Regions from separate parts of the Alkalibacillus sp. S2W genome, predicted to be linked through region 2. Evidence: a T-box and tRNA genes for the amino acid it is inferred to sense, from the RefSeq annotation. Region 2 holds a T-box; the other holds one or more tRNA genes.
The links. A T-box is a leader RNA that pairs with one kind of tRNA and senses whether it is charged. The one in region 2 lies ahead of serS (serine--tRNA ligase), so its partner is inferred to be a tRNA-Ser.

Region 1 (6,190 bases), 460 kb from region 2:
CGCATTTTCACGCATAGTATAATTTCACCGGGTCTCTCGTTGAGACAGTGCCCAAGTCGTTGCACCTTTCGTGCGGGTCGGAACTTACCCGACAAGGAATTTCGCTACCTTAGGACCGTTATAGTTACGGCCGCCGTTTACTGGGGCTTCGGTTCAACGCTTTGTCCCGAAGGACGAACGCATCCCCTTAACCTTCCAGCACCGGGCAGGTGTCAGCCCCTATACTTCGCCTTACGGCTTCGCAGAGACCTGTGTTTTTGATAAACAGTCGCTTGGGCCTTTTCACTGCGGCTCCCTAGGCCGTAGCCTAGATGAGCACCCCTTCTCCCGAGGTTACGGGGTCATTTTGCCGAGTTCCTTAACGAGAGTTCTCCCGATCACCTTAGGATACTCTCCTCGCCTACCTGTGTCGGTTTGCGGTACGGGCACCTCTTTCCTCACTAGAGGCTTTTCTAGGCAGTGTGAAATCCGGGACTTCGGTACTTATGTTCCCTCCCCATCACAGATCATGCGTCCGATGGACGGATTTGCCTATCCATCACACTCTCTGCTTGGGCGTGCACATCCGGTGGCACGCTTCCCTTATCCTCCTGCGTCTCCCCGTCGTTCGAACGGAAAGGAGGTGGTACAGGAATTTCAACCTGTTGGCCATCGCCTACGCCTTTCGGCCTCGGCTTAGGTCCCGACTTACCCTGAGCGGACGAGCCTTCCTCAGGAAACCTTAGGCTTACGGTGAAGAAGATTCTCACTTCTTTTTCGCTACTCATACCGGCATTCTCACTTCTAAGCGCTCCACCAGTCCTCACGGTCTGACTTCTAAGCCCTTAGAACGCTCTCCTACCATTGTCCTGCGGACAATCCGCAGCTTCGGTGATGTGTTTAGCCCCGGTAAATTTTCGGCGCAACGTCACTCGACCAGTGAGCTATTACGCACTCTTTAAATGATAGCTGCTTCTAAGCTAACATCCTGGTTGTCTGAGCAACGTCACATCCTTTCCCACTTAACACATACTTAGGGACCTTAGCTGGCGGTCTGGGCTGTTTCCCTTTCGACTATGAACCTTATCACCCATAGTCTGACTCCCAACGGTAAGTCATTGGCATTCGGAGTTTGACTGAATTCGGTAACCCGATAGGGGCCCCTAGTCCAATCAGTGCTCTACCTCCAAGACTCGCTACGTTGAGGCTAGCCCTAAAGCTATTTCGGAGAGAACCAGCTATCTCTGTGTTCGATTGGCATTTCACCGCTACCCACACCTCATCCCCGCATTTTTCAACATACGTGGGTTCGGGCCTCCAGTCAGTGTTACCTGACCTTCACCCTGGACATGGGTAGATCACACAGTTTCGGGTCTACGATGACGAACTAATGCGCCCTGTTCAGACTCGCTTTCGCTGCGGCTCCAGATCTGCTCTTTAACCTTGCTCGTCCTCGTAACTCGCCGGTTCATTCTACAAAAGGCACGCCGTCACCCATTAACGGGCTTCGACTACTTGTAGGCACACGGTTTCAGGTTCTATTTCACTCCCCTTCCGGGGTGCTTTTCACCTTTCCCTCACGGTACTGGTTCACTATCGGTCACTAGGGAGTATTTAGCCTTGGGAGATGGTCCTCCCGGATTCCGACGGAATAACACGTGTTCCGTCGTACTCAGGATCCACGCCGGAGGATACACCGTTTCGATTACCGGGCTATTACCGTCTCTGGCGAACCGTTCCAGGTTGCTTCATCTACCGTGTATCTTGATCACTCCGTTTGGCGTGTCCTACAACCCCAAGACGCATGCGCCTTGGTTTGGGCTGTTTCCGTTTCGCTCGCCGCTACTCAGGAAATCGCGGCTGCTTTCTCTTCCTTCAGGTACTGAGATGTTTCAGTTCCCTGAGTTGTCTTCCATGACCTATGTATTCAGCCATGGATACGACCCCATTACGGGTCGTGGGTTTCCCCATTCGGACATCCCCGGGTCGACGCTTACTTACTGCTCGCCGAGGCATATCGGTGTTTGTCCCGTCCTTCTTCGACTCCTAGTGCCAAGGCATCCACCGTGCGCCCTTGTTCACTTAACTAACTCTTAACTTCATGGCGAACCATCAAGTTATGCGTGAAAAGACGCTTGTGTCTTTACTTGCTTTTCGATGCTTTGGTATCTCATCTTATCTAGTTTTCAAGGTACTTTTCAAAGGATCATCGATCCTTCAAAACTAAACAAAATAGCACTGTCGCCTCCTATATTCCTTAGAAAGGAGGTGATCCAGCCGCACCTTCCGATACGGCTACCTTGTTACGACTTCACCCCAATCATTGGCCCCACCTTCGGCGGCTGGCTCCGTGAAGGTTACCCCACCGACTTCGGGTGTTGCCAACTCTCGTGGTGTGACGGGCGGTGTGTACAAGGCCTGGGAACGTATTCACCGCGGCATTCTGATCCGCGATTACTAGCGATTCCGGCTTCATGCAGGCGAGTTGCAGCCTACAATCCGAACTGAGAATGGCTTTATGGGATTAGCTTGACCTCGCGGTTTGGCTTCCCTTTGTACCATCCATTGTAGCACGTGTGTAGCCCAGGTCATAAGGGGCATGATGATTTGACGTCATCCCCGCCTTCCTCCGGTTTGTCACCGGCAGTCATCCTAGAGTGCCCAACTGAATGCTGGCAACTAAGATCAGGGGTTGCGCTCGTTACGGGACTTAACCCAACATCTCACGACACGAGCTGACGACAACCATGCACCACCTGTCATTCGGTCCCCGAAGGGAAGACCCAATCTCTTGGGCTGTCCGAAGATGTCAAGACCTGGTAAGGTTCTTCGCGTTGCGTCGAATTAAACCACATGCTCCACCGCTTGTGCAGGCCCCCGTCAATTCCTTTGAGTTTCAGCCTTGCGGCCGTACTCCCCAGGCGGAGTGCTTATTGCGTTAACTGCAGCACTAAGGGTTGGACCCCCTAACACCTAGCACTCAACGTTTACGGCATGGACTACCAGGGTATCTAATCCTGTTCGCTACCCATGCTTTCGCGCCTCAGCGTCAGTTACAGACCAGAGAGCCGCCTTCGCCACTGGTGTTCCTCCACATATCTACGCATTTCACCGCTACACGTGGAATTCCGCTCTCCTCTTCTGTCCTCAAGTTCCCCAGTTTCCAATGGCCCTCCACAGTTGAGCTGTGGCCTTTCACATCAGACTTAAGGAACCGCCTGCGCGCGCTTTACGCCCAATAATTCCGGACAACGCTTGCCCCCTACGTATTACCGCGGCTGCTGGCACGTAGTTAGCCGGGGCTTTCTGGTGAGGTACCGTCAAGGTGCCGCCCTATTCGAACGGCACTTGTTCTTCCCTCACAACAGAGCTTTACGATCCGAAGACCTTCATCGCTCACGCGGCGTTGCACCGTCAGACTTGCGTCCATTGCGGATGATTCCCTACTGCTGCCTCCCGTAGGAGTCTGGGCCGTGTCTCAGTCCCAGTGTGGCCGATCACCCTCTCAGGTCGGCTACGCATCGTCGCCTTGGTGAGCCGTTACCTCACCAACTAACTAATGCGCCGCGGGCCCATCTGTGAGTGATAGCTAGAAGCCATCTTTGATCATCGAACCATGCGGTTCGATGCGTTATCCGGTATTAGCCCCGGTTTCCCGGAGTTATCCCCGTCTCACAGGTAGGTTGCCCACGTGTTACTCACCCGTCCGCCGCTCGTTCCACGAGCGTCCACCCCGAAGGGCTTCAGCTCGCTTCCCGCGCTCGACTTGCATGTATTAGGCACGCCGCCAGCGTTCGTCCTGAGCCAGGATCAAACTCTCGAATTAAAGTGTTTGATTTGGCTTATTGTTGTTTCTTATTTCGTCTCCGCTTTCTTCCTATTAACAAATAAGAAGAAAAACGAATTGACGACAGGCTATTTTGTTTAGTTTTCAAGGTTCGATGTATTTATATGGTGGGCCTGAGTGGACTTGAACCACCGACCTCACGCTTATCAGGCGTGCGCTCTAACCGAACTGAGCTACAGGCCCATATATGGAGCGGGTGATGGGAATCGAACCCACAACATCAGCTTGGAAGGCTGAGGTTTTACCATTAAACTACACCCGCAAGATCTATTATATATAAATGGTGCGCCCGAGAGGAGTCGAACCCCTAGCCTCTTGATCCGTAGTCAAACGCTCTGTCCAATTGAGCTACGGGCGCTTATTGCGACAAACACTATAATATCAAACATAATAAGTGATTGCAAGAATAAAATTAAGTTTGTTAAATGGTGCGGCCGAGAGGATTTGAACCTCCACGGGGAAAACCCCACTAGGCCCTCAACCTAGCGCGTCTGCCGTTCCGCCACGGCCGCAAGTTATAGGCTTAGAAAGTTCAATAGATCCTCTTAGAATGACCTTACCTTTATTCTATAAAATCAATCTATTGATTAAAAGACATAAAAAAAGACTTAATTTGATTTATTGAATTGTAAAAAATGTTGGCTGGGCCAGTAGGATTCGAACCTACGCATGACGGCACCAAAAGCCGTTGCCTTACCGCTTGGCCATGGCCCAACTTAATATAATATGGCGGTCCGGACGGGACTCGAACCCGCGACCTCCTGCGTGACAGGCAGGCATTCTAACCAACTGAACTACCGGACCAAGTGACCCGTACGGGATTCGAACCCGTGTTACTGCCGTGAAAGGGCAGTGTCTTAACCACTTGACCAACGGGCCATTTTAATGGCGGAGAAGGAGGGATTTGAACCCTCGCGCCGCTTACGCGACCTGCACCCTTAGCAGGGGTGTCCCTTCAGCCACTTGGGTACTTCTCCATGGCTCCAGCGGCAGGATTCGAACCTGCGACCAATCGGTTAACAGCCGATTGCTCTACCTCTGAGCTACGCTGGAATATTTTCAAAGTGTTAATTGGCTCAATGCAGAAATTATTATAAATTGTTTCGCCATCCATGTAAAGTGTTTTTTTACATTTTATTTCGTTTTCAATGATGCTTTCTCATGATGTAAAACGCTGACGTTTTTCAGCGACATTTAGTATCATATAACATCTTTATTTTCCTGTCAATTAGTTCAATAGAAATTAGTTTATTTTTGGGCAAACTTTTTCATCGTTCTTTTGACAGCTTTCATAATGTATCATTTAACTAAAATGATTGTCAATCACCTGAAACCAATTCTTTAATACGACCTCCACACTTACTACAACGATATTTTTGTGTATTAATACGTCTTTTGCGCTTAAAGATCAATTCGCAATTTGTACATTTATATTGTAATCGCTGCTTACTTACTTCTGATGGAAGTTGTTCACAAAAGCGTGGGGAATCTGTTTGTTTCATTAGCTCACGGAATTCGTGACTACGATGATGAAATGGTTTGACTTCAATATGTAGATGATAATGGCAATTATATGATAAATATAGGTTTTAACTACTTGTTGGGTTTTAATTATAAACAAATCTGCTTTACACAAGAGTTTTGTTGCATTCTTCGTTTCTTTATTTGGTTTTAACTTATTATTTACCTCTTTTTTTTATTTCCTTTAACCATTCATTCGGGTCTTTACTTTCACCTTCTATATCACTATGCTTAACATCAAATTCATCATCCGATTTAATAAAACACATAAACTCACTTCCATAAGAAGTGACACTTATATCCTCTAATTTATGCCTTACATCTTGTTCCCAAAAGGTTGGTGTATTTATTAACCCTAACGATACAAGCTTGTCGTCAATTCTTTCAGTTATGGGTTCGTTATTATTTAGTGGATACTCACTAATATGTCGGAATTTATCAGCAATTACAAAGAATCTCTTAATATCCACATAACGAAGGCTTCTTAAAGTATCAAAATGCGTTAAGATTACAGATTCTTCGGTCTCTTCCTCAATAAAAACATTTGTAACTCCATTAAATATGAAATTGATTTTCGCATCTTCGTGTTCTTCAATCAAATCCCCTAATACTATGGGAAAAATCCTTTCACTAAAAAACTCAACAGATAGTTTGCTGATTCCTAGATATTGGTTTATAACCTCTAACTTCTTCTTATGTTGTTCTACTCTACTTTCTAAACGTCTCATTTTTATTGCTTGTAGAGTGTTCCCAATATAAGGTGTCAGTTCAGCACTAGTTTGAAATAAATCTATTAAAGGTCTATCCACTTTTTCCTTCAACCAATTAAACTCCATAAAAGTC
Region 2 (6,190 bases):
ACGGTTACAGATCCATCATCGTTTTGATAGTTCTCTAAAATCGCGGCGACCGTTCGTCCGACTGCTAGGCCTGAACCATTTAAAGTATGCATGTATTCTGGTTTGCTGTTTGCTTCACGACGGAAGCGTAAGCCAGAACGTCTTGCTTGGAAATCTTCAAAGTTCGAACAAGAAGAGATTTCTCGGTAAGTCTCATAACTCGGAATCCACACTTCAATGTCGTACTTTTTCGCTGCTGTGAAGCCCAAATCACCTGTGCACATATTCATCACACGATATGGTAATTTTAATTGCTGCAACACTTCCTCAGCATCATTTGTGAGCGACTCTAATGTCTCATAAGACTCTTCAGGTTTTACAAGTTGAACGAGTTCGACTTTATTAAATTGGTGTTGGCGGATTAAACCACGCGTATCACGGCCAGCTGATCCCGCTTCACTACGGAAATTTGTGCTAAATGCCGTGAATTTCTTCGGCAGATCGTCAGCTGTTAAGATCTCATCGCGGTGATAATTCGTTACGGGAACTTCAGCTGTTGGAATTAAGAAATAATCCCATTCTTCTAGTTTGAATACATCTTCACCGAACTTCGGAAGCTGACCAGTCCCTGTTAGACTATCGCGATTAACGATTTGTGGTGGCATCATTTCTTCATAACCATGACGGTCTGAATGTAAGTCCATCATGAAGTTAATTAACGCTCGTTCTAGACGTGCACCTAGTCCTTTATAAAAGGCAAAACGACTGCCTGTCACTTTAGAAGCACGTTCGAAATCAATAATGTCTAACTCATCTGCAACATCCCAATGTGGCTTAACATCGAAATCAAATGATGGCACTTCTCCCCATTGTCTTACTTCAATGTTATCATCCTCGGTTTCACCAATTGGAACTGACTCATGAGGCACATTTGGAATCGAAAGCATTAACTGATTTAATTTCGTCTCGACTTCATTTAGTTCATTGTCGATCTCTTTAATGCGATCACCTACTTCACGCATTTCTTGGATTAAATGATCTGCATCTTCTTTATTTTTCTTCAGTTGAGAAATTTCTTTGGAAACTTCATTTCGACGTGCTTTTAACTCCTCTGATTCTTGGATGTAAGCACGGCGCTTTTCATCCCAATCAAGAAACTGATCGAGATCCGTTAAATCTTCTCCTCGGTTTTGCATCTTTTGTTTCACTTCATCAAAATTGTCACGTAAAAACTTCATGTCTAACATACATTTAACCTCCCTAATATCGTTAATCCAATAAAAAAACGCCCCTTTACTGCACATGCAGTAAAGGGACGAGTATAACCCGCGTTGCCACCCTTGTTGAAGGATTTAACCTTCCAACTTGTACAGTCATAACGGGACTGTTTTCCGGGTAAACTTACGTCATCATTCAGTTCACCTGCTCCAGGATGGATTCGCGGTCTGTTTATACTAGTTCACAGCCACCACTAGCTCTCTGAGATAAACACTTACCACTACTAATTCCTATCAGCGCAATTGATTCATTATTATTGTAGCTTTTAATATACCTTATTTTTTAGACAGAAGCAAGTTTTGATTGTTCTACCATATCGATAAAATAGGCCATTAAGCGATGATCATCAGTCAGTTCTGGGTGAAATGCTGTGGCTAAATAATGTCCTTGTTTAGCCGCAACGATTTTATCATCATAGGTAGCTAAAACTTCCGTATCATGGTGTACATCAAGAATGTAAGGGGCACGAATAAACACTGCTTCAAAATCATCTGCCACCGCCTTGATCTCAAGAGGCGTTTCAAAACTTTGTTTTTGACGTCCAAACGCATTACGAGCCACTGTCATATCCATTAAGCCTAAATGATTGTCATCATCATTTTCGATCTGTGAAGCGAGTAATATAAGTCCTGCACACGTTCCAAAGATTGGTTTACCAGCTTGACCAAATTGGACAAGGGCATCAAAAAATCCGTAACGATCAATTAATCGGCGCATTGTTGTGCTTTCGCCACCAGGTAAAACTAACCCATCGACAGCTTCTAATTGCTCTACTTTTTTAATTAACACAGCATCGTGACCACATGCCTCAATGGATTGGATATGTTCACGGAATGCTCCTTGTAAACCTAATACACCTATTGTTGCCATGATAAGACTCCTTTACTCACTACGATCTTGCATACGATCGTTACCTTCAAGCGTTGATGTTTCAAGACCAGGCATTGCTGTACCTAGATCTTTAGATAACTTAGCAATTAACTCATAATCTTGATAATGGGTTGTTGCTTCGACGATTGAGCGGGCGAATTTCTCTGGATTTTTCGATTTGAAAATACCAGAACCAACAAATACGCCGTCCGCGCCTAATTCCATCATAAGCGCAGCATCAGATGGCGTTGCAATGCCACCAGCTGCAAAGTTTACGACGGGTAAACGTCCTTCTTCTTGGACTTGCAAGAGTAATTCATATGGGGCGCCTGTTTCTTTGGCATACACCATTAGTTCATCTTTTGCCATATTCTGAACGTAACGAATTTGTGTTTGGACTTCACGCATATGACGAACAGCTTCAACAATATTACCTGTTCCTGGTTCGCCTTTCGTACGTAACATAGAAGCACCTTCACCAATTCGACGTAACGCTTCACCTAAGTTTCGGCAACCACAGACAAATGGTACGGTATAATCGTTTTTATCAATGTGATAAATATCATCTGCAGGTGTTAATACTTCACTTTCATCAATATAATCTGCACCCATTGCTTCAAGCACGCGCGCTTCCACAATATGACCAATTCGTGCTTTAGCCATCACTGGAATACTCACCGCATTTAATACTTCTTCAGTCACTGTTGGATCTGCCATACGAGCAACCCCGCCTGCAGCACGAATATCTGATGGCACACGCTCTAGAGCCATAACAGCAACAGCACCTGCTTCTTCTGCAATCTTAGCTTGTTCAGCATTCACAACGTCCATAATGACGCCGCCTTTTTGCATCTCAGCCATTCCTCGTTTCACACGATCTGTACCGACATTTGACATATGAGCTCCCCCTATAACCTATCAATCTGTATTTAGTTAGTTAAAACTTAAATATTAATAATGAAAATAGTGTTGAGTTGTTGGATTGTGAGAAGCGAAGGTGGTGACTCCTGCGGGAATAGCACGAGTCTCGAGACCCCACAGGCCAGGCTTTTCGGCCGAGGAGGCTCGAGCCGTGCCCGCGGAAAGCGTCCACCGAAAGCGGATCACAATATCAACAACGGATTTAACAGATGTTATTAAGCAAATAAGCCTTTGATACTATTAAATAGTCCAACAAAGAAGTCACCAATTGCTTGTAGCATTAACATAAACCAATTTGATTTCTCGACACCATCATTGGTTTCAACTGGAACTGAAATAGTAGACTCATCTGATAAAATATTACCATAACTTTGTTCTCCATCATATGTTAACACTAATTTGCCAACTTCTAAACCTTCTTCTACTGGCGCCTCAATCGCACCTTCATCATTTAAAACATCTTCATTAATTTGATAATTCACTGAATACTGGTCCTTTTCACCTTCACGAATCATCGCTTCAATCGGTTCAGCAGACGCAATCTCAATTTCTTCTTCTTTACCATTTACTACTGGAAGCGTTGACTCACCTTCGATTTGATGACCTTCCTCAAATAATGTTTGATTTGAAAAACTATTAAAGCCATAATCAAGTATTTTCTGTGTTTGTTCGAAACGTGCTTCGACACTATCTGTCCGCATGACAACTGAAATTAATCGTGTCCCGTCACGTTTAGCTGTTCCTGTGAAGGTGTGACCTGCTAATTCTGTACGACCTGTTTTTAGCCCATCTAAGCCCTCATACGTATATTTTGCTATATGACCTGGCATACCAGGAAGCATCCAATTGTAATTAATCATTTCATTGCCTTCGAATTCTTGCGTCGGAACACTTGATATTTCTAAGGCCTCTGGATAATCATTGACTAAATGATAAGCAAGCTTGGCCATTGATTTCGCAGAGATTAAGTTATTATCGTCAGGATTTGTTCCCTCAGGATAGTTTTCACCTAAACTACTATTAGATAAACCAGTCGAATTAACGAACTCTGCATTTTCTAAGCCCATTTCCTTTGCTTTTTCATTCATCATTTTAACGAATTCGCCTTCTGAGCCTGCGATTAGCTCAGCTAATGCAATAGTCGTCGCATTATCTGAATAAATCGCCATGGCATCGTATAACTCTTGAACTGTGTATTCATGGTCTAAACGAAGACCAACACCGGAAAATGAATTATTAGCTGAAATTGAATAAGCATATTCACTGATTTCTGTCTTTGTATCCCAATTAATTTCGCCATTTTCAACAGCTTCCCACACTAAGTATTCTGTCATAACCTTCGTCATACTTGCTGGTGGTAATGCAATATCTGATTCTTTTTCAAATAATATGTTTCCTGTTTCAGCATCAACTAAAATCGCTGATTCTGCTTCAACATTAATTTCAGCATGCGCTGTTGTCACGCCTGTCATTAGTAAACTAAACACCATCACCGTTAATACGAGGATGCGTGTCAGGTATGTCTTTGTCTGTTTCATTCTCGGTTCCCCCATGTCTCTTTAATCCTTTTCGACTCAATTCTGCACCGTTTTTATTATACAATATTTTAAGCCTAACCACATCGCCAATTTAAAGAAATTTTAAAATGTGAGTATTGACTTAAACAAGATCGACTATTTATAAAACAAAAGTCACTAGCTACATATAGCTAATGACTCTATAAGATTTCTTCAATATATAAATCTTTTTCATCAATAAGATTTAAAATTTCTTTATTCTTCCTTAACCGAACGAGCGGTCTAGTAGGATAACGTTCATCTGTGAAGACAATCGTTCCATATTCACTATTTGATAGTTTAACTTCAGTTCCGTTTCCGAAATTAACAAAACACCTAACAAGTTCATTCAGTACTTCCGTATCCAATTGTGTTAATTGGTCTTTTCGCATTTCTTCAATAACTTTATAAGGCGATTGCTTTTGACGATACATTCGCTCAGAAGTCATTGCATGGAACATATCTGCGACAGCTAAGATTTTCGCAAACCGATGCAACTTATCCATTTTGACACCTAATGGATAACCCGAGCCATCTAACCGTTCATGGTGCTGTAAGATGGCAATTTTGACATCTTGGTTAAACGGTTCCTTTTCTAGTAAGCGATAAGACTCAATAGGATGCTTTTGAATTTGTTCGTATTCATTATAGTCTATGGATCGTTCTTTTAAATAAACGTCTTTTTGCGACTTTAACATCCCTAAATCTGATAAATAAGCAGCTAATGCAACACCATGACGTTCACTCTCGTCATAGCCAAGTCGTTTGGCTAAATACGTTGAAATAACAGCCATCGCCACCATATGATAATACATATAGAATTTCGGATCATTATAATGATGCAGCTTTAAAATGACATCACGCTTATCCTCAGCTTGCTCTGTTAGGGGCAAAATTAACTCGCGAATCTTTTTCGAATCAAGTGGAGTACGGTAATCCCAATTCTCAAAAATTAATCGTGTTTGTTTAACGACATCCACGAAGTGCTCGAAAAATGGTAACTTTTGAAGCGATTGTTGTTCTTCTTCAGTTAACTCTTCCGCTTCAAACTCTTCACCCGTGACAAGTTTATTAGCCACTTCAACTTCATTAATCCTGAATTTTTCTAGCACTTGGATATGAATAGGATCCACAACTGTATTGCGTGGAATAATAGGTGTCACCGTATTTCCTATGACATCTTTTGTAACTACACAGCCTGGCACAATTTGTTGTGGATGCACTTTCATAACCTAACACCTCTATTACTCTTCTTCAGGAGATTCACCGTCTTCTAGTGTTTCTTCTTCTTGATCTTCTATTTCGTCTTCCGTTTCATCTTCTTTTTCAATGCGGGCAACAGTCGCTACTTCTTCCTGATCACCTAAGCGAATCAGTTTAACCCCTTGCGTATTACGACCTGTCGTTGAAATCGATTTTGATGACATACGAATTAATACACCATCAATCGTCATAATCATTAAGTCTTCTTCACCTGTTACAGGTTTTACGGCTACGACATGACCATTACGAGGGTTCAATTTACACGTTAAAATCCCTTTACCGCCACGGTTTTGCATGCGATATTCTTCTTCTGGTGTGCGTTT

Region 1: it has a tRNA-Ser gene. The T-box ahead of serS (serine--tRNA ligase) is inferred to sense a tRNA for this amino acid. The anticodon was not compared.

Annotation. Positions count from the first base shown of each region.
Region 1 covers NZ_CP177234.1:471,324-477,513, reverse strand. Annotated here, with positions in the region: rRNA gene ACKXGF_RS02650 (23S ribosomal RNA) at 1-2,067, opposite strand, end outside; rRNA gene ACKXGF_RS02645 (16S ribosomal RNA) at 2,241-3,805, opposite strand; tRNA gene ACKXGF_RS02640 (tRNA-Ile) at 3,932-4,009, opposite strand; tRNA gene ACKXGF_RS02635 (tRNA-Gly) at 4,015-4,088, opposite strand; tRNA gene ACKXGF_RS02630 (tRNA-Arg) at 4,108-4,184, opposite strand; tRNA gene ACKXGF_RS02625 (tRNA-Leu) at 4,253-4,338, opposite strand; tRNA gene ACKXGF_RS02620 (tRNA-Gln) at 4,466-4,540, opposite strand; tRNA gene ACKXGF_RS02615 (tRNA-Asp) at 4,554-4,630, opposite strand; tRNA gene ACKXGF_RS02610 (tRNA-Glu) at 4,634-4,705, opposite strand; tRNA gene ACKXGF_RS02605 (tRNA-Ser) at 4,713-4,803, opposite strand; tRNA gene ACKXGF_RS02600 (tRNA-Asn) at 4,805-4,879, opposite strand; gene ACKXGF_RS02595 (zinc ribbon domain-containing protein) at 5,146-5,328, opposite strand; gene ACKXGF_RS02590 (hypothetical protein) at 5,506-6,183, opposite strand.
Region 2 covers NZ_CP177234.1:8,657-14,846, reverse strand. Annotated here, with positions in the region: gene serS (serine--tRNA ligase) at 1-1,226, opposite strand, end outside; T-box leader at 1,288-1,503, opposite strand; gene pdxT (pyridoxal 5'-phosphate synthase glutaminase subunit PdxT) at 1,540-2,127, opposite strand; gene pdxS (pyridoxal 5'-phosphate synthase lyase subunit PdxS) at 2,140-3,024, opposite strand; gene ACKXGF_RS00050 (hypothetical protein) at 3,085-3,267, shown strand; gene ACKXGF_RS00045 (serine hydrolase) at 3,264-4,586, opposite strand; gene ACKXGF_RS00040 (HD-GYP domain-containing protein) at 4,766-5,833, opposite strand; gene gyrA (DNA gyrase subunit A) at 5,849-6,190, opposite strand, start outside.